4 regions of the Serratia sp. UGAL515B_01 genome follow, and region 2 is predicted to be linked to each of the others. Evidence: predicted binding sites of a transcription regulator. Region 2 holds the regulator's gene; each other region holds the start of a gene.

Region 1 (4,453 bases), 1.9 Mb from region 2:
TGGTAAGCGCCCTCCCGAAGGTTAAGCTACCTACTTCTTTTGCAACCCACTCCCATGGTGTGACGGGCGGTGTGTACAAGGCCCGGGAACGTATTCACCGTAGCATTCTGATCTACGATTACTAGCGATTCCGACTTCATGGAGTCGAGTTGCAGACTCCAATCCGGACTACGACGTACTTTATGAGGTCCGCTTGCTCTCGCGAGGTCGCTTCTCTTTGTATACGCCATTGTAGCACGTGTGTAGCCCTACTCGTAAGGGCCATGATGACTTGACGTCATCCCCACCTTCCTCCGGTTTATCACCGGCAGTCTCCTTTGAGTTCCCGACCGAATCGCTGGCAACAAAGGATAAGGGTTGCGCTCGTTGCGGGACTTAACCCAACATTTCACAACACGAGCTGACGACAGCCATGCAGCACCTGTCTCACGGTTCCCGAAGGCACTAAGCTATCTCTAGCAAATTCCGTGGATGTCAAGAGTAGGTAAGGTTCTTCGCGTTGCATCGAATTAAACCACATGCTCCACCGCTTGTGCGGGCCCCCGTCAATTCATTTGAGTTTTAACCTTGCGGCCGTACTCCCCAGGCGGTCGATTTAACGCGTTAGCTCCGGAAGCCACGCCTCAAGGGCACAACCTCCAAATCGACATCGTTTACAGCGTGGACTACCAGGGTATCTAATCCTGTTTGCTCCCCACGCTTTCGCACCTGAGCGTCAGTCTTTGTCCAGGGGGCCGCCTTCGCCACCGGTATTCCTCCAGATCTCTACGCATTTCACCGCTACACCTGGAATTCTACCCCCCTCTACAAGACTCTAGCTTGCCAGTTTCAAATGCAGTTCCCAAGTTAAGCTCGGGGATTTCACATCTGACTTAACAAACCGCCTGCGTGCGCTTTACGCCCAGTAATTCCGATTAACGCTTGCACCCTCCGTATTACCGCGGCTGCTGGCACGGAGTTAGCCGGTGCTTCTTCTGCGAGTAACGTCAATGAACAGTGCTATTAACACTGAACCCTTCCTCCTCGCTGAAAGTGCTTTACAACCCGAAGGCCTTCTTCACACACGCGGCATGGCTGCATCAGGCTTGCGCCCATTGTGCAATATTCCCCACTGCTGCCTCCCGTAGGAGTCTGGACCGTGTCTCAGTTCCAGTGTGGCTGGTCATCCTCTCAGACCAGCTAGGGATCGTCGCCTAGGTGAGCCATTACCCCACCTACTAGCTAATCCCATCTGGGCACATCCGATGGTGTGAGGCCCGAAGGTCCCCCACTTTGGTCTTGCGACGTTATGCGGTATTAGCCACCGTTTCCAGTAGTTATCCCCCTCCATCGGGCAGTTTCCCAGACATTACTCACCCGTCCGCCGCTCGTCACCCAGGGAGCAAGCTCCCCTGTGCTACCGCTCGACTTGCATGTGTTAGGCCTGCCGCCAGCGTTCAATCTGAGCCATGATCAAACTCTTCAATTAAAAGCTTGATTTGCTTCAACTCGTGAAGCGATGCTCGAAAATTAACTTTCGTAATAATTCATTCGCATGAATTACTGCTTGGTCACTCTTCAAGACTTGATATTTTTTTGCTGCCTAAGCAGCTGGATATCGTCTTGTGAGTGCCCACACAGATTGTCTGATAAATTGTTAAAGAGCAGTGAGTTACGCGCTTTCGCTTGCTAACTCGAGGTGGCGTATAATACGCTTTCCTCTTACAGAGTCAACCTTATTTTTAGGTTTTTTCTGCTGACCCCGGAAGCACCGTGAAATCATTCACCTGTTCCGTGTCGATGGAGGCGCATTATAGGGAGTTACGCGTCGCCCGCAACAGGTATTTTCAACAAAAAGTGTCGTTTGCTGCATTCCACAGCAAAACCCGCCTTTATACCAAGTTATACACTAACTTATCCACAAGGCGCATTTGCCTGGAAAATTTACGAGCACCACGCAAACGTTTTCGCTACAATTCTCCGCGATGAAGTGAGCCCCTATTTTAGCGGGGCGTTAACTGGATCTTTTCCTGTCCCTCTTTATAGTAAGAGAGAAATCCTTCTATATAAGAAGCAAAGTAAGGTAGAGATCCACGTAACGCTCTTTTATTGCGACTCAAAGCCAAGGGATAAAACCATGCAACAACCTCGTCCAATCCGCCGGGCCTTGCTCAGCGTGTCTGACAAATCCGGTATCGTTGAATTCGCTACAGCTCTTTGCCAGCGCGGAGTAGAACTGCTTTCCACCGGTGGCACAGCGCGTCTGCTGGCAGATGCCGGTCTGCCTGTTACCGAAGTTTCCGACTACACCGGGTTCCCAGAAATGATGGACGGACGTGTCAAGACACTGCATCCGAAAGTACATGGCGGTATTCTTGGCCGCCGAGGTCAGGACGATGCGATTATGGAAAACCATGCAATTCGCCCGATCGATATGGTCGTTGTGAATCTGTATCCTTTCGCCCAAACGGTGGCAGGCCCGGATTGTTCGCTGGAAGATGCCGTTGAGAATATTGATATTGGTGGGCCAACGATGGTGCGTTCCGCCGCCAAAAACCACAAAGACGTTACCATTGTGGTCAAAAGCAGCGACTACGCCGCTGTCATTACCGAGATGGACAATAATGACGGTTCGCTGCTGTACTCAACCCGTTTCGATCTGGCTATCAAAGCGTTTGAACATACCGCCGCCTATGACAGCATGATTGCTAACTATTTTGGCACCTTGGTTCCTGCTTATCATGGAGAAACCTCTCGGCCTTCTGGTCGTTTCCCTCGCACGCTGAATCTGAACTACATCAAGAAGCAAGATGTGCGTTACGGTGAGAATAGCCACCAACAGGCCGCGTTTTATATAGAAGAGGATCTACACGAAGCTTCCGTTGCCACCGCAGAACAGCTGCAGGGTAAAGCACTCTCCTATAACAACATCGCGGATACCGATGCAGCTCTAGAGTGTGTGAAAGAGTTTGCAGAACCTGCCTGTGTGATCGTCAAGCATGCTAACCCCTGTGGTGTAGCAATCGGTGAAAATCTCTTGGCAGCCTATAACCGTGCCTACCAAACCGATCCAACCTCCGCATTTGGCGGTATCATTGCTTTCAACCGTGAGTTGGATAAAGAAACAGCGAAAGCGATCATCAGCCGTCAATTTGTTGAAGTGATCATCGCACCCGGTATCAGTAACGAAGCACGTTCTTTGCTGGCGGCTAAGCAGAACGTACGCGTGCTGCTCTGTGGCCAATGGCAACAACGCATTCGCGGGCTGGATTTTAAACGCGTCAATGGCGGTTTGTTGGTACAAGACCGCGATCTGGGTATGGTGACTGAAACTGCCTTACGTGTGGTGTCCGAACGTCAACCCACCGCTCAAGAGCTGCGTGATGCGCTGTTCTGCTGGAAAGTCGCCAAATTCGTCAAATCCAACGCTATCGTTTATGCACGCGATAACATGACCATCGGCATCGGGGCGGGTCAAATGAGCCGCGTATATTCAGCAAAAATTGCCGGTATCAAGGCCGCAGACGAAAGTCTGGAAGTGAAAGGCTCCGCGATGGCATCAGACGCCTTCTTCCCGTTCCGTGACGGTATTGACGCTGCAGCTGCGGTGGGTATTACCTGCGTGATCCAGCCGGGTGGGTCGATTCGTGACGATGAAGTGATTGCAGCAGCTAATGAGCATGGCATTGCGATGATCTTCACCGACATGCGTCACTTCCGCCACTAATCCTTTTTGCTACGTGCGTGGCAGACACGCACGTCGTTTATGGAGCCCCTGATGAATATTCTGATTATCGGCAACGGCGGACGCGAACATGCGTTAGCCTGGAAAGCCGCCCAATCGCCACTAGCGGATAACGTTTACGTTGCGCCGGGTAACGCAGGTACCGCACTGGAAGCTAATCTGATCAATGTCGATATCGCACCCACAGATATTCCCGCATTGATCGCCTTTGCCAAAGCTAACGCAATCGAACTCACTATCGTCGGTCCTGAAGCACCATTGGTTATGGGCATCGTCGATGCCTTCCAGGTTGAAGGGTTGAAAATCTTCGGTCCTTCGCAAGCTGCTGCCCAGCTTGAAGGTTCCAAAGCCTTTACCAAAGACTTCCTGGCCCGCCACGCAATCCCAAGCGCCGAGTACCAAAACTTTACCGAAGTAGAACCTGCATTGGCATATGTACGCAGTAAAGGTGCGCCCATTGTGATCAAAGCAGACGGTCTGGCCGCAGGTAAAGGGGTGATCGTTGCCATGACGCTGCAAGAAGCCGAGGACGCCATCCAAGATATGCTGGCGGGCAATGCATTTGGTCAGGCTGGGCATCGCATCGTGATTGAGGAATTCCTTGAAGGTGAAGAGGCTAGCTTCATCGTTATGGTGGATGGCGAGAATGTCATTCCCATGGCAACCAGCCAAGATCATAAACGTGTCGGTGATGGCGATCACGGCCCTAATACTGGTGGTATGGGAGCG
Region 2 (4,453 bases):
TCGACTTTAACCAGAGGAAATTTAAGAGGTTCTCTACGCATCAGCGTAGGTAAATAATTCCTTAAAAGAGTATGATTCCGTTCGTGTAAACAATAATTACTTGTGATAAAAGTTTATGAGAAATGTTATTTTTAGAAGCTCTTTCGAGTATAGGCTTGCCGAGACACAGACTCAATAGCAAATTGCACCCTGCCAGCATTCCCGTTAACTTATTATTTATAATAATTTCTGCTTGGTAGGCTGTTTTTTATTCGAGCTCTCTCTGAGTTGCATAATATACCCAAAAGCTGCAAAAAATACGGTACCAACCATCACGCTTACTGTAGCCAATAGTGGCTGGGTGATGAAGGCTGATACTAACATGCTGGCAATAAAACACCCTCCCAGTTGCAGCGTATTCTGTAAGGCAGCTGCTTTACCACTGCTTTCCGGGAATGGCATTAAGGCATTTGCTACCAGAATCGGGTAGCTAGCACCATTAACTAATGCCATGAAGCAAAAAGGGATCAGCAAAGCTGTCAGTGTTGGTTTGCTCAGGGTAGCGACCAGATAGAGAGCGACCATGCTGATGGCATAAGCTAACAACAGCCAAGGCAGCAGTGTTTTGCCAGAAATATGGCTTAATGCACTCCGACAACTGTAACCCCCTAACAAAAAAGCCAAAGTCTGTGGGACATAGCTTAAACCAATATCATTTGGGCTATATCCCATGTTGCCGAGAATAAAGGGTGACCCGGTCAGCCAGGCAAAAAAACCGGCAGAGCAGGCGGCAAAGACCATAACGTTGCCACTGAACATCGGGGATCTCAAAATCTGCAAAAAGCTCACCCCGGCCTTTTTGTCCGCTGAAGGCACAATTCTGGTATCTTTTAGCAATAGAGTGGGAATGAGCAGTAATGCCGTTATGCCAAGCAGTACGGCAAAGATAGCCCGCCATCCCATGTGATTGAGCAGCCAGGCACCCAACAAGGGGGCTAATGCGGGAGAAAGGGCGACCAGTGGCATAATGGAAGCAAAAACACGGTTTGCCTTACCTTCACGATAACGATCTACTACGATGGCTTGCCAGGTCACCGCGGCTGAACATACGCCAATTGCCTGTAGAAAACGTAAAGACCACAGTTGTGTTCCGTTTTGCACCCATAGCATGCCCAAACAGCCAAACGCAAAGAGTGTCAGGCCGAGCAAGAGTACCGGTTTGCGGCCTAGATAATCGGATAGCGGGCCCCAAAGCAGTTGGGCAAAAGCAAAACCAGCAAGGAAAATACTCAAGCTGGCGCTGATTGCGCCTGCGGAAATTTGCAAATCCTGCTGCATAGCGCCGAAGGCTGGTAGATACATATCGGTTGCTAAGTACCCCAACATACTCAGTCCTGCAAGGTAAAACATAAATCCAAAGTTTCGCATGCTTTTCTCGTTAAATTTTTATTGTCGCAGGTTTTAGCGTCCGCAAGTGTACTCGGCTGGATCTTTGCTTGTGAAACGGTAATATTTGCAAGGTGTTGTTAAAAAATTTGAAGGCAAATCATGTGGTCAGAATACTCGCTTGATGTCGTAGATGCTGTTGCGCGAACGGGTAGCTTCAGTGCGGCTGCACAAGAGCTTCATCGAGTTCCTTCTGCAATAAGTTATACGGTGCGTCAGTTGGAGCAATGGCTGGCTGTGTCCCTTTTTGAACGCCGTCATCGTGATGTTGTATTGACCCCTGCTGGTGCCCTGTTTATCAAAGAGGCCCGGAAGGTTGTCAAAAAAATGCTTGATACCCGGCGTCAGTGCCAGCAAGTTGCCAACGGTTGGCGCGGGCAGTTAAGAATTGCGGTCGACCTTATTGTAAAACCACAGCGTAGTCGTCAGTTAATCACTGATTTTTATCGTCATTTTTCGGATGTTGAATTGATTGTGCAACACGAGGTGTTTAATGGCGTATGGGATGCACTGGCTGATGGGCGCGCAGAGATGGCTATCGGTGCAACACGAGCAGTGCCGGTTGGTGGGGGTTTTGCTTTTCGCGATATGGGCTTTGTGAATTGGTTGTGTGTGGCAAATGCAACCCATCCCTTAGCGGGGCTAAAGGGCACACTGAGTAACGATCAGCTGCGGCCTTATCCCTCACTATTGCTCGAGGATACGTCACGAAATTTGCCGAAACGTGTAACTTGGGCGCTGGATAACCAACGACGCCTTACCGTGCCGGACTGGGCTTCTGCTGTGGATTGTCTGCGTAATGGATTATGTGTGGGAATGGCACCCGCGCATTGTGTACTGCCATGGGTACAAAGTGGTGAACTGGTTGTTCTGCAACTGCAAGAAGCATTCCCCCCTAGCGCCTGTTGCCTGACATGGCAGCAAAATGCGCAGTCACCAGTAATGACCTGGTTATTAGATTATCTGGGAGACAGTGAAACGCTTAATCAGGAGTGGTTGAACGAAGGCGTATCCGGTGTCTCGAAAGCCTCCGATAACAATTATTAGGCTATATGTCTGTGGGGCGTCGCAGCCCTCATCAAGCCACAGAGGGAAGCGTGCCGCGTGGTCGAGTCCTTGCCTCCCGCGCTGTGGCCATCATAGTACGTGTTGGGCTCATAAAACTGTGCAGCTCACGTTTTGGTTTGTGTCTAATCAAGGGGGACATGCTAGCGGCGATAATCGATGAAAGGCCCATCAGCCACCGAACGGCGTTCTATCAGTTTTGGATGGACTTCAATGACCTGAGATTCTTCACGTTTACTGATAATACGATCCAGCAACATCGTGAAAGCCATTTCTCCCAGACGTTCTTTAGGCTGGTGGATAGTGGTTAATGCTGGGGTAAAATAGCGTGCATTTCGGACGTTGTCGTAACCGATCACTGAGATGTCTTGCGGTACACGAAGCCCCAATTCGTCTGCAGCACAAATTGCACCCATAGCCATAATGTCTCCACCGCAAAATATGGCTGTGGGGCGATGCTTTTGCGACAATATTTTGTACATGGCCTTATAACCGGACTCAGGTTCAAAATCACCCTGAACGATCCATTCTTCGCGGATCTCAATATTGGCTTCCTGCAGCGCTTTAAGGAAACCGTGATGACGGCCACCACCGGTATTGCGCGATAACTGGCCGGGAATGGCACCAATATCGCGATGACCACGTTCGATAAGATAACGACCAGCCAGATAGCCACCCTCAAAGGCATTATCGATAATTGTATCGGTAAAATCACCACGAGCAGCTCCCCAGTCCATAACCACCATGGGAATATTTCGGTAATCCTCCAACATACCCAGCAACTTTTCTGGGTACTCTGAGCACATAACCAGCAGACCGTCGACGCGCTTTTGCGCCAACATTGCAAGGTAGGCCTGTTGTTTATCGAGGTTATTATGTGAGTTACACAAGATCAAAGTATAACCTTTACTATAGCAACTGTTTTCAACAGCTTCGATCACCTCAGCAAAGTAGGGTGCTTCGCTTGATGTTGCAAGCAGACCGATCGATTTAGTGTGGTTAACTTTCAGGCTGCGGGCAACGGCGCTGGGCGAATAGTGTAGTTGTTTAATGGCTGCCCAAACGGCCGCTTTTGTCTCTTCGGCGACGAAACGCGTTTTATTAATGACGTGCGAAACGGTGGTGGTGGAAACGCCAGCGCGCTTGGCCACATCTTTAATCGTTGCCATATAAAGAATGACTCCTGAACTCACATGTTACAGCATGTAAGTATGATGTTAATCGTTTGCCTGCGTAAATTTTATCCCCTGATAAGCAAAAACGGGATTTTTAGTGCTGAAGCCGTAAGATCCTATAGCAGGAGGGGGCATCTTGGGGTACGCAGTTGTGAACTGCGGATTTTGTCGCATATTTATGAAAAGTGGAAGAGCTAATCGGTATTATAAGACGGCAAATGATAACAAGATTTTAATCACGAACTGTAGGAAAATGAGTTGACGTATTAATTGTGTGGCTTTTATGCTTGAGAGCACAAATCTGCAAGGGAATTACGTTATGGATACGAATTTGAAAATGTCATTGTTTACTACGGTATGTGCGTTGGCAGTGATTATCATCTTTGGTCTCATTGCTGTATCTAACTGATTTAAATTATAAAAAGTGCAATATGTTGCACCTTTGCTATTTTCTATAGAAAACCCCCAGAGCTAGGCTGGGGGTCGTAAAGCTTTCAGCCTTAAGCCGATTATAAAGACCCCCTTTCAATTTGTTAAAACACCTTGCGGTTTGGCAATTGCAAAAGTTAAACAAGAAATCAAAAGGGGTCCAATGGGGGACGAAAATGGGCTTAGCGCATAACCGATGGAACTGTAAATATCACATGGTTTTTGCACCTAAACACCGAAGGCAGGTTTTCTAGGGAGAGAAACGCAGGGTGATAGGTGGCATATGGCCATTAATTCCAATTTTTTCAACCAGATATCACTTGTTATATCGAGCCGTAGCAAGATCTGTTCTCTCACTC
Region 3 (4,453 bases), 320 kb from region 2:
TTACGTAGTGCTTCAAGATATTCCAGATAGCTCTGGTCGACATCTTTAGTCACATAAATACCGTTAAATACCGAACATTCAAACTGAACAATATCCGGATTATCTTCACGCACCGCTTCGATCAAGTCATTCAAGTCCTGGAAGATCAAACCATCAGCACCAATGATCTGGCGTATTTCATCCACTTCACGCCCGTGGGCAATCAGCTCGGTAGCGCTCGGCATATCTATGCCATAAACGTTAGGAAAGCGGATTTCCGGGGCGGCTGAGGCAAGATAAACGCGTTTTGCTCCTGCATCACGTGCCATTTCAACGATCTGCTCAGACGTGGTTCCACGCACAATAGAATCGTCGACCAGCAACACATTCTTGTCACGAAACTCCGCACGATTGGCATTGAGTTTGCGACGCACTGACTGACGGCGGGCCAACTGACCCGGCATGATAAAAGTACGGCCAACATAACGGTTTTTAACAAAACCCTGGCGGTAGGGTTTATGCAATATCCGCGCTATTTCCAGCGCGATGTCACAAGACGTCTCAGGGATCGGGATCACCACGTCAATATCCAGATCTTCCCATTCGCGAGCGATCTTCTCACCCAATTTCTGCCCCATTCGCACGCGGGCGCTATAGACAGAAATCTTGTCCATGAAAGAGTCAGGGCGGGCAAAATAAACGTATTCGAACAGGCATGGATTGGTTTTGGGATTTTCTGCACACTGGCGAGTGAACAGTTGACCTGCTTCGGTGATATACACCGCTTCGCCAGGCGCAACATCACGCAAGAACTCAAACCCCAAGGTATCCAGTGCTACGCTCTCAGAAGCAACCATGTACTCACAACGGTCATCTTCAAGCATTCGTTTACCAATCACCAACGGACGGATACCATTCGGATCGCGAAAAGCAACCAAACCATGGCCGATTATCATTGCTACACAGGCATAAGCACCACGCAATTGCTGATGCATCGCTGCGACCGCAGTAAAAATGTTGTCAGCGTCCAGCGGATAATGCTGAAAACGATCAAGTTCAGTCGCCAGTACGTTCAGCAAGATCTCGGAATCAGAAGTGGTATTGATGTGGCGGCGGCCACTTTCAAACAGCTTCTGGCGCAATTCATTCGCGTTAGTAAGGTTGCCGTTGTGTGCCAGCGTAATGCCGAACGGTGAGTTAACGTAGAAAGGCTGGGCTTCGGAAGCACTGGAGCTGCCAGCCGTCGGGTAGCGCACGTGGCCGATGCCCATATTGCCCTGTAAACGCTGCATATGCCGTGCTTCAAACACATCCTTCACCAAGCCATTTGCCTTGCGTAGGCGGAACCCGTTATGGGCATCAATGGTGACGATGCCTGCGGCATCTTGTCCACGGTGCTGAAGCACCGTCAACGCATCATAAATCGACTGGTTTACCGGCGTGAAACCGGCGATACCGACAATACCGCACATGTTGTCTTTTCCTCTAAGCCGCTACCGCCCTGGTAATTGGGTCGGTAAGAAACTCGACGTGCTCTGCAGGTAGTCAAAGAACCACCTGATAATGTAGCTAAACTGGGGGATTAATTGCGATTGTCTCCAATCTGCGCTTTGTGACAGCGTGGTAAAGGTATCAAGGAAAAACAGTATCGCCGCTACAATCAGTACGCCACGCAGTGCGCCAAAGCACACGCCCAACACCCGGTCGGTGCCCGATAAACCGGTTTTCTCTACCAATGAACCAATCACATAGTTGACGATAGCACCCACAATCAGCGTTGCAATAAACAAAATGGCGATCGCAATGCCGTTGCGCACCAGTTCATCTTCGAAACGAGTGAAGTAAGCTGCAAGGTAAGGATAGAAGTGGCTGGCAACAAAGAACGCACATCCCCATGTTACAAGTGACAACGCTTCGCGAACAAAACCTCGGATCAGGCTTACCACAGCCGAAAACCCAATCAACGCTATAATGACGTAATCAATCCAAACCATGAACTATTCCAATAATAAATCGCCCTGCATCTCATTCGCGGCGAATTCTAACAGAAAAAGAAAACGTTTGCGTAGCGGATTTCCCACCGAGCAAAACAAAAAAATGGCGGTGAAAAAATTTACCGTCACAGCCGTATGAACCGAAAAGCACAGTTTTTTTGAGGTTTCTAACATAACCGACATCAACCTTAACGCACAGCATAGGTCTTGATTTGCCCACTCAACCCACTGATGGTATTCAGGTCGGGCAACGATGACTGCAACTTTTGTTTTGACACATCAGGGCCGACAAAAATCCGGGTAATTTCCCCTTGAACCGGTGTCGATGGCACGGTATAGGCCCGATAGCCAGACAAGCGAAGCGAAGCAACGATCTCGTTAACCTTGGCAGCATTTTTCAAAGCGCCCAATTGCACCACATAGGCCTGTCCAGCAGGGGCTTTTTCTTCCACAACCGGTTTAGGTTCGAGTTTAGGTTCGGGCTTCACAGGTGGTTTAGTCGGCTCAACCTTGGGGGGTTGTACCGGTTTAGGTGCCACTTCTACCGGCTTGATCGCTACCGACTCTGGTTTCACTTCCGCTGGTTTTGGCTTAACGGGTTGAGATGGTTTAGTTTCGGTCTGCGGTGACACAACTACGGGGGACTGTTGCTGTTGCTGACGCTGTTGTGCTGCCTGATTGACTGCTTGTTGTGCAGTTGCCTCCGCATTTGCCTGTTGCTGTACCAATGCCCCGGCACCTTCGGGTGGCTGCGATGGCAAAGGTTGATTTACCGGCGATATTAAATCCGTTTCATGGGCATCTCCCGGCTTAGGAACCAGAGGAATAGCTGCAAACTCATCCTCATAGTGTTTCTTTTTACCGTCCAGCAACCCCGGTAGGATAATCACCCCTAAGGCAACCAGGATAACCGTCCCAACTAGTCTATTCTGAAATTTACTTGCCACTCACACTCTCCGCCTCTCGTCTAACGCCGTCATCACATGTGCAACGGTGTGGAACGAACCACAGACGATCACAATATCCTGAATACCTGCATCCTGCATAGCTTGACGCCAAGCCGTTTCAACATCAGCAAACTGCTGCGGTTCCTCTAGGTACTGCGCCAGTAATTCAACGCTAGCCCCCGAGGCACCTCAAGAGGTGCACAATACCACTCATCGACTTGCCCATTCAGGCAAGCCAGAGTTCCAGCAATATCTTTGTCGGAAAGCATACCCAACACAGCACGCACCTTACCTTCCTCTCGCGGTAATTTCGCCAACCTTTCAGCCAGATAGGCGGCTGCATGCGGATTATGCGCAACATCTAGGATCAACAACGGGTTATGCTGAATAATCTGGAAGCGGCCTGGTAATGTGGCCTGTTGCAGCCCGTTAAAAATCGCCTTCTCATCAATTTCTAACGACGAATAATGTAGCGCGGCCAGTGCCGTAGCAGCGTTAGCCAGTGGTACATTAGGGATCGGCAAATCTTTCAAGTGAGTGTCGTTACACAGCCACTGCCAACGTTCACCTTGCTCGCTGAATGCCCAGGCATCCCCCGGCAATACAATGGCGATCCCAGACTTTCTGCTACTTGCCGAATGCTTTGCGGCATCTCCGGTTCCCCCACCACGGCTGGCTTGCCTCCACGGAAAATACCCGCTTTTTCGCGGCCGATGCTTTCACGATCGTTACCTAGCCAGTCTGTATGATCCAAAGCGATGCTCGTTACTACGGCAACATCTGGATCCACAATGTTAGTGGCATCAAGACGCCCTCCAAGCCCGACTTCCAGGATCACAACGTCGAGTTTAGCCTGTTTAAACAGCTGTAATGCAGAGAGAGTACCGAACTCGAAATAGGTCAGTGAGACTTCACCACGGCCTGCTTCAATCGCAGCAAACGAGCGGCAATGTTCGGCTTCGCTGAGTTCTTCACCTTGAATACGCACGCGTTCGGTATAGCGCACTAGGTGCGGGGAACTGTAAACGCCAACCCGCAATCCGGCAGCCATCAGGATCGCTTCAAGCGTACGGCAGGTTGTCCCTTTGCCGTTGGTACCAGCAACGGTGAACACCATTGGAGCAGGGGTAAGTAATTCGAGGTGTGCCGCAACGCGCTGTACACGCTCCAGACCGAGTTCTATTGCCTGGCTGTGAAGACGTTCCAGATAATAAAGCCACGAGCTCAAGGGCGACGTGGCTTGGGGAATTTGGTGGTTTTGCATGAGTACCGTCACTGACTTTGGGTTCAAAATCCGTATGGTGCATCACCTTCGCTGCGGTTAAGGCGATGCTTTGCATTCTCCAGCCGCCGTTTTGCCGCAAAGTAACGGTTGGAAAAATGCACCAGCCGGTGGCTGGTGCATTCCTGCGCTGATCAAGCTTCCGTATGATTTTCCTCAACGACTACCGGTACAGCATCGTCAAAATACGGCTGCGGCTGGTTCGTCAGTTTGGAAAGGATGCTTGCCAACGTTTTGCGCATCTCAGGGCG
Region 4 (4,453 bases), 610 kb from region 2:
TAGTATGGCAACTTTAGGACGTGTTCCCTTGGCAATATAAGGGGCCGCAATATCTTCATCCGGAGCAAAAGTCAGTTTAACGTTCAGACCCGGATCGCATTCGTCCTGCTTGGCTTGGTGTTCCTGATCGGCGTAATCAGGGTTGTCACGTAGACGCTGCATCTGCCAGGTGGTTTCAGCCCACCAGGTACGCAAGGTGCTACGGCTTTCGCTATATACCGTTTCGCCACCGCAAGTGATCACAAACCGATCTCCATGCTGGACTTGGCCTAAATGATGTACGTTGTCTGTTAGGCCATGAAGCGCAAATACCTGAGTTACGGCTTCCAATTGTGCAATAGGCACCTGGATCACTGCCCCCAACTCTTCGTTGAATAATGCAGCAAGAGAATCTTGCCCCAAAGCCTGGATATCAATATCGACGCCACAATGTCCTGCAAACGCCATTTCAGCCAAGGTGACCAACAGACCACCATCTGAACGATCGTGATAAGCCAATAGCGCGCCATCTGCCACCAGTTGCTGCATGGCATTGAAGAAATCCGCTAACTGTCCGACATTACGCACGTCGGCTGGTGTGTCACCGAGTTGGCGATACACCTGCGCCAGTGCCGTTGCCCCCAGAGCATTATGGCCATTACCCAGGTCGATCAGCATTAACGCCGTATCACCTTTGTCGGTGCGCAGCTGCGGCGTTACGGTATGACGAACATCTTCAACACGGGCAAATGCAGTGATCACCAACGACAACGGTGAAGTCATCTCACGTTGCTCATTACCTGTCTGCCAGCGAGTTTTCATCGACATTGAGTCTTTACCCACCGGAATGGTAATACCGAGCGCTGGACACAGTTCCTCACCCACCGCTTTCACAGCCTCATACAGGCCGGCGTCTTCCCCGGGATGGCCGGCTGCTGCCATCCAGTTGGCGGACAATTTGACACGTTTGAGCGAACCTATATTCGTCGCAGCCAGGTTGGTCAGCGCTTCGCCCACCGCTAGGCGCCCTGAAGCAGCAAAGTCCAACAATGCAACAGGCGCTCGTTCACCTATCGACATCGCCTCACCGTAGTAACTGTCAAGACTGGCTACCGTCACCGCACAGTCTGCTACCGGGATCTGCCATGGACCAACCATCTGATCGCGTGCCACCATTCCGGTGACGGTACGGTCACCAATGGTGATTAGGAAGGTTTTCTCCGCCACGGCTGGCAGATGTAACACGCGTTTCACCGCGTCGGCGAGGGTAATATTTGAACGCTGTAATGCCTCGCCACGTGCCTGCTGACTCTGAACATCGCGGGTCATTTTAGGCGTTTTACCCAGCAGGACGTCTAACGGCATATCTATAGGTTGATTGCCAAAATGACGGTCGTTAAGCGTTAAATGACGTTCTTGCGTCGCTTCACCAATCACCGCATAGGGCGCACGTTCACGACGACAAATAGCATCAAACTGAGCCATCTGTTCTGGCGCAACAGCCAGGACATAACGCTCTTGCGATTCGTTACACCACACTTCCAGCGGGCTCATGCCCGGTTCATCGTTCAAAACCTCACGCAGTTCAAAGCGGCCACCTCGCCCACCGTCACTGACCAGTTCTGGCATGGCGTTCGATAGTCCCCCCGCACCAACATCATGGATGAACAGGATCGGGTTGTGATCTCCTAGCTGCCAGCAACGGTCAATCACTTCCTGACAACGGCGTTCCATTTCCGGGTTATCACGCTGCACAGAGGCAAAATCCAAATCGGCATCAGACTGCCCTGAAGCCATAGAGGATGCCGCTCCTCCGCCTAAACCGATATTCATCGCCGGGCCACCCAACACAACCAGTTTGGCACCTACGCTGATCTCCCCTTTCTGCACATGGTCAGCACGGATATTGCCCAGTCCGCCTGCCAGCATGATGGGTTTATGATAACCACGTAGTTCAACACCATTGTGGCTATTGACGCGTTCTTCATAAGTACGGAAGTACCCTAGCAACGCTGGGCGTCCAAATTCGTTGTTGAATGCAGCCCCCCCCAATGGCCCCTCAGTCATGATATCCAGAGCACTAACAATACGTTCCGGCTTACCGAAATCCTCTTCCCATGGCTGTTCAAAACCAGGAATGCGCAAGTTGGAAACCGAGAAGCCCACCAGACCGGCTTTCGGCTTGGCACCACGCCCCGTCGCGCCTTCATCACGGATCTCACCACCGGAACCAGTAGCAGCACCCGGCCATGGGGAAATTGCTGTCGGGTGGTTATGCGTTTCTACTTTCATCAGGATGTGTGTTTCTTCCTGATGATAGTCATACTGGCCATTTTCCGGTGAGGGGAAGAAACGCCCAACGTTTGAGCCTTCCATCACCGCAGCATTGTCTTTATAGGCAGAAAGTACATAGTCCGGCGTTTGCTCAAAGGTATTCTTGATCATTTTGAACAGCGACTTGGATTGTTGTTCGCCGTCGATGATCCAATCAGCGTTGAAAATTTTGTGCCGGCAATGCTCAGAGTTAGCCTGGGCAAACATATACAGTTCGACATCCGTCGGGTTACGTTCCAAGCCGGTAAAGGCTGCCAGTAGGTAGTCGATCTCGTCCTGTGCCAGTGCCAAGCCCAGTTTGCTATTGGCTTGCTCCAAGGCGCTGCGACCTTGGCCGAGCACGTCGACCTCCTGATAAGGGGCGGGCTGATGGTGAGAAAATAATTTTTCTGCTTGTTGCAGTTCGCTGAATACCGTTTCCATCATGCGATCGTGTAGTAACGAGGCTAATGTCCGCCACTGAGCATCACCTAACTCTGGTGCGGAAACATAAAATGCCAAGCCGCGCTCAATACGGACGATCTGAGTCAAACCGCAGTTGTGAGCAATATCTGTCGCTTTAGAAGACCAGGGGGAAATTGTACCCGGGCGCGGCGTAACCAGCATCAAACGGCCTTCAGGGGCATGTGTAGCGAGAGAAGGGCCATACTTTAGTAGCCGTTGCAATTTTGCGCGTTCTTCAGCACTGAGTGGTGCGCTGATATCGACAAAATGAACGTATTCGGCGTAGATATCGCCAATCGGCAGTTGAGCCTCCTGGCAGCGTGACAGTAGTTTGGTAATACGAAAAGCCGACAAAGCGGGCGAACCACGCAGTATTTCCATAATCAGAGTTCTCTCGTCTTCGAAGCCACTGAACTCAGTGCTTCATTGGGCGCAACAGGGGAAAACGCGCGCCATTATAGATAATCCTCACCGCCGACGAAACCGTTTGCGTGGCTATTATTCATAAAAGCTATTCTCTCCACCGAATTGCCATAGCCTGTCAATAAAGTTGCACGCTGCCATTTTGTTGAGCAAAATGCCCTGACACTGGTGATTTAACCATGATAAAACTAAGATTCCGACCAGCATGAAGCGTGCACTTATTTGAGATAACTATTTGAAAATATTTAAAATAAGTTACATCCTAATCGGTATTGCCACCGTACTTTTGGCTGTTGCCCTATGGTCTAACATTGCCTGGCGTGGTGGTTTAGGAGATCAACTTGAAGCCATAAAATCACGGGGAGAACTGCGTATCAGCACACTAAACTCACCGCTGACCTATTTCAGTACCAAGCGGGGGCCACGTGGCTTTGACTATGAATTGGCCAAAAGCTTTGCCAATTATCTCGGGGTAAAACTGGTGGTGATACCGCATAAAAATATCAATGACCTGTTTGACGCTTTAGAAGATGGTAATGCCGACCTGCTTGCCGCTGGTTTGATCTACAACCGGGACCGTCTTCATCGCTTCAAAGCAGGTCCAGCTTATTACTCTGTATCCCAGCAGGTCGTCTACAGCTTAGGAACTCCGCGACCTAAAACCTTCGCAGATATGAAAGGCAAGTTAGCGGTTGCTGCAGGCTCAGCGCACGTCAGCACGCTAAAAAAACTCCAGAAGGAGAAATATCCAAACCTCCGTTGGGAATCCTCAAACGAACTCACATCCAAAGAACTATTAGAAAAAGTGACCGAGGGTAAACTGGATTACACTATCGGAGATTCCGTCACCGTTGCTCTCCAGCAACGGATCAATCCGCAACTGGCAGTCGCCTTTGATGTGACTGAAGAAGAGCCGGTAACCTGGTATTTGAAACGTGGGCATGATGACAGTCTTTATGCCGCATTACTGGATTTTTATAGTCAAAAAGTAGAGGACGGTACGCTTGCCAGGCTGGAAGAGAAATACCTTGGCCACGTAAGGAGCTTTGATTACGTCGATACCAAAACGTTTCTTTCGGCAATAGACGCTGTATTACCCAGCTTCCGCTCGCTGTTTGAAAAACATGCCAAAGAGATTGATTGGAAACTCTTGGCGGCTATCGCCTATCAAGAGTCACACTGGGACCCCCAAGCCACTTCTCCAACGGGTGTAAGAGGTATGATGATGCTGACACGGGCCACGGCTGACGGTCTTGGCGTTAGCGACAGGCTC

Evidence for each region. Region 2 encodes PurR, which represses purine synthesis genes. Its sites were predicted from a motif close to CANGCAAACGTTTGCNTG; they were not measured.
Region 1: purH (bifunctional phosphoribosylaminoimidazolecarboxamide formyltransferase/IMP cyclohydrolase) is a predicted target of PurR. The motif match lies at 1,934-1,951, and genes of this name have one in related genera.
Region 3: cvpA (colicin V production protein) is a predicted target of PurR. The motif match lies at 2,030-2,047, and genes of this name have one in related genera.
Region 4: purL (phosphoribosylformylglycinamidine synthase) is a predicted target of PurR. The motif match lies at 3,234-3,251, and genes of this name have one in related genera.

What each region holds. Positions count from the first base shown of each region.
Region 1 covers NZ_CP109901.1:36,490-40,942, reverse strand. Annotated here, with positions in the region: rRNA gene OK023_RS00455 (16S ribosomal RNA) at 1-1,468, opposite strand, end outside; gene purH (bifunctional phosphoribosylaminoimidazolecarboxamide formyltransferase/IMP cyclohydrolase) at 2,117-3,706, shown strand; gene purD (phosphoribosylamine--glycine ligase) at 3,758-4,453, shown strand, end outside.
Region 2 covers NZ_CP109901.1:1,964,621-1,969,073, reverse strand. Annotated here, with positions in the region: gene punC (purine nucleoside transporter PunC) at 217-1,407, opposite strand; gene punR (DNA-binding transcriptional activator PunR) at 1,528-2,472, shown strand; gene purR (HTH-type transcriptional repressor PurR) at 2,634-3,659, opposite strand; gene OK023_RS19200 (YnhF family membrane protein) at 3,949-4,074, shown strand; partial or broken gene OK023_RS09040 (IS200/IS605 family transposase) at 4,271-4,345, shown strand.
Region 3 covers NZ_CP109901.1:2,287,480-2,291,932, forward strand. Annotated here, with positions in the region: gene purF (amidophosphoribosyltransferase) at 1-1,451, opposite strand, end outside; gene cvpA (colicin V production protein) at 1,473-1,973, opposite strand; gene dedD (cell division protein DedD) at 2,162-2,920, opposite strand; partial or broken gene folC (bifunctional tetrahydrofolate synthase/dihydrofolate synthase) at 2,921-4,184, opposite strand; gene accD (acetyl-CoA carboxylase, carboxyltransferase subunit beta) at 4,337-4,453, opposite strand, start outside.
Region 4 covers NZ_CP109901.1:2,575,044-2,579,496, forward strand. Annotated here, with positions in the region: gene purL (phosphoribosylformylglycinamidine synthase) at 1-3,141, opposite strand, end outside; gene mltF (membrane-bound lytic murein transglycosylase MltF) at 3,416-4,453, shown strand, end outside.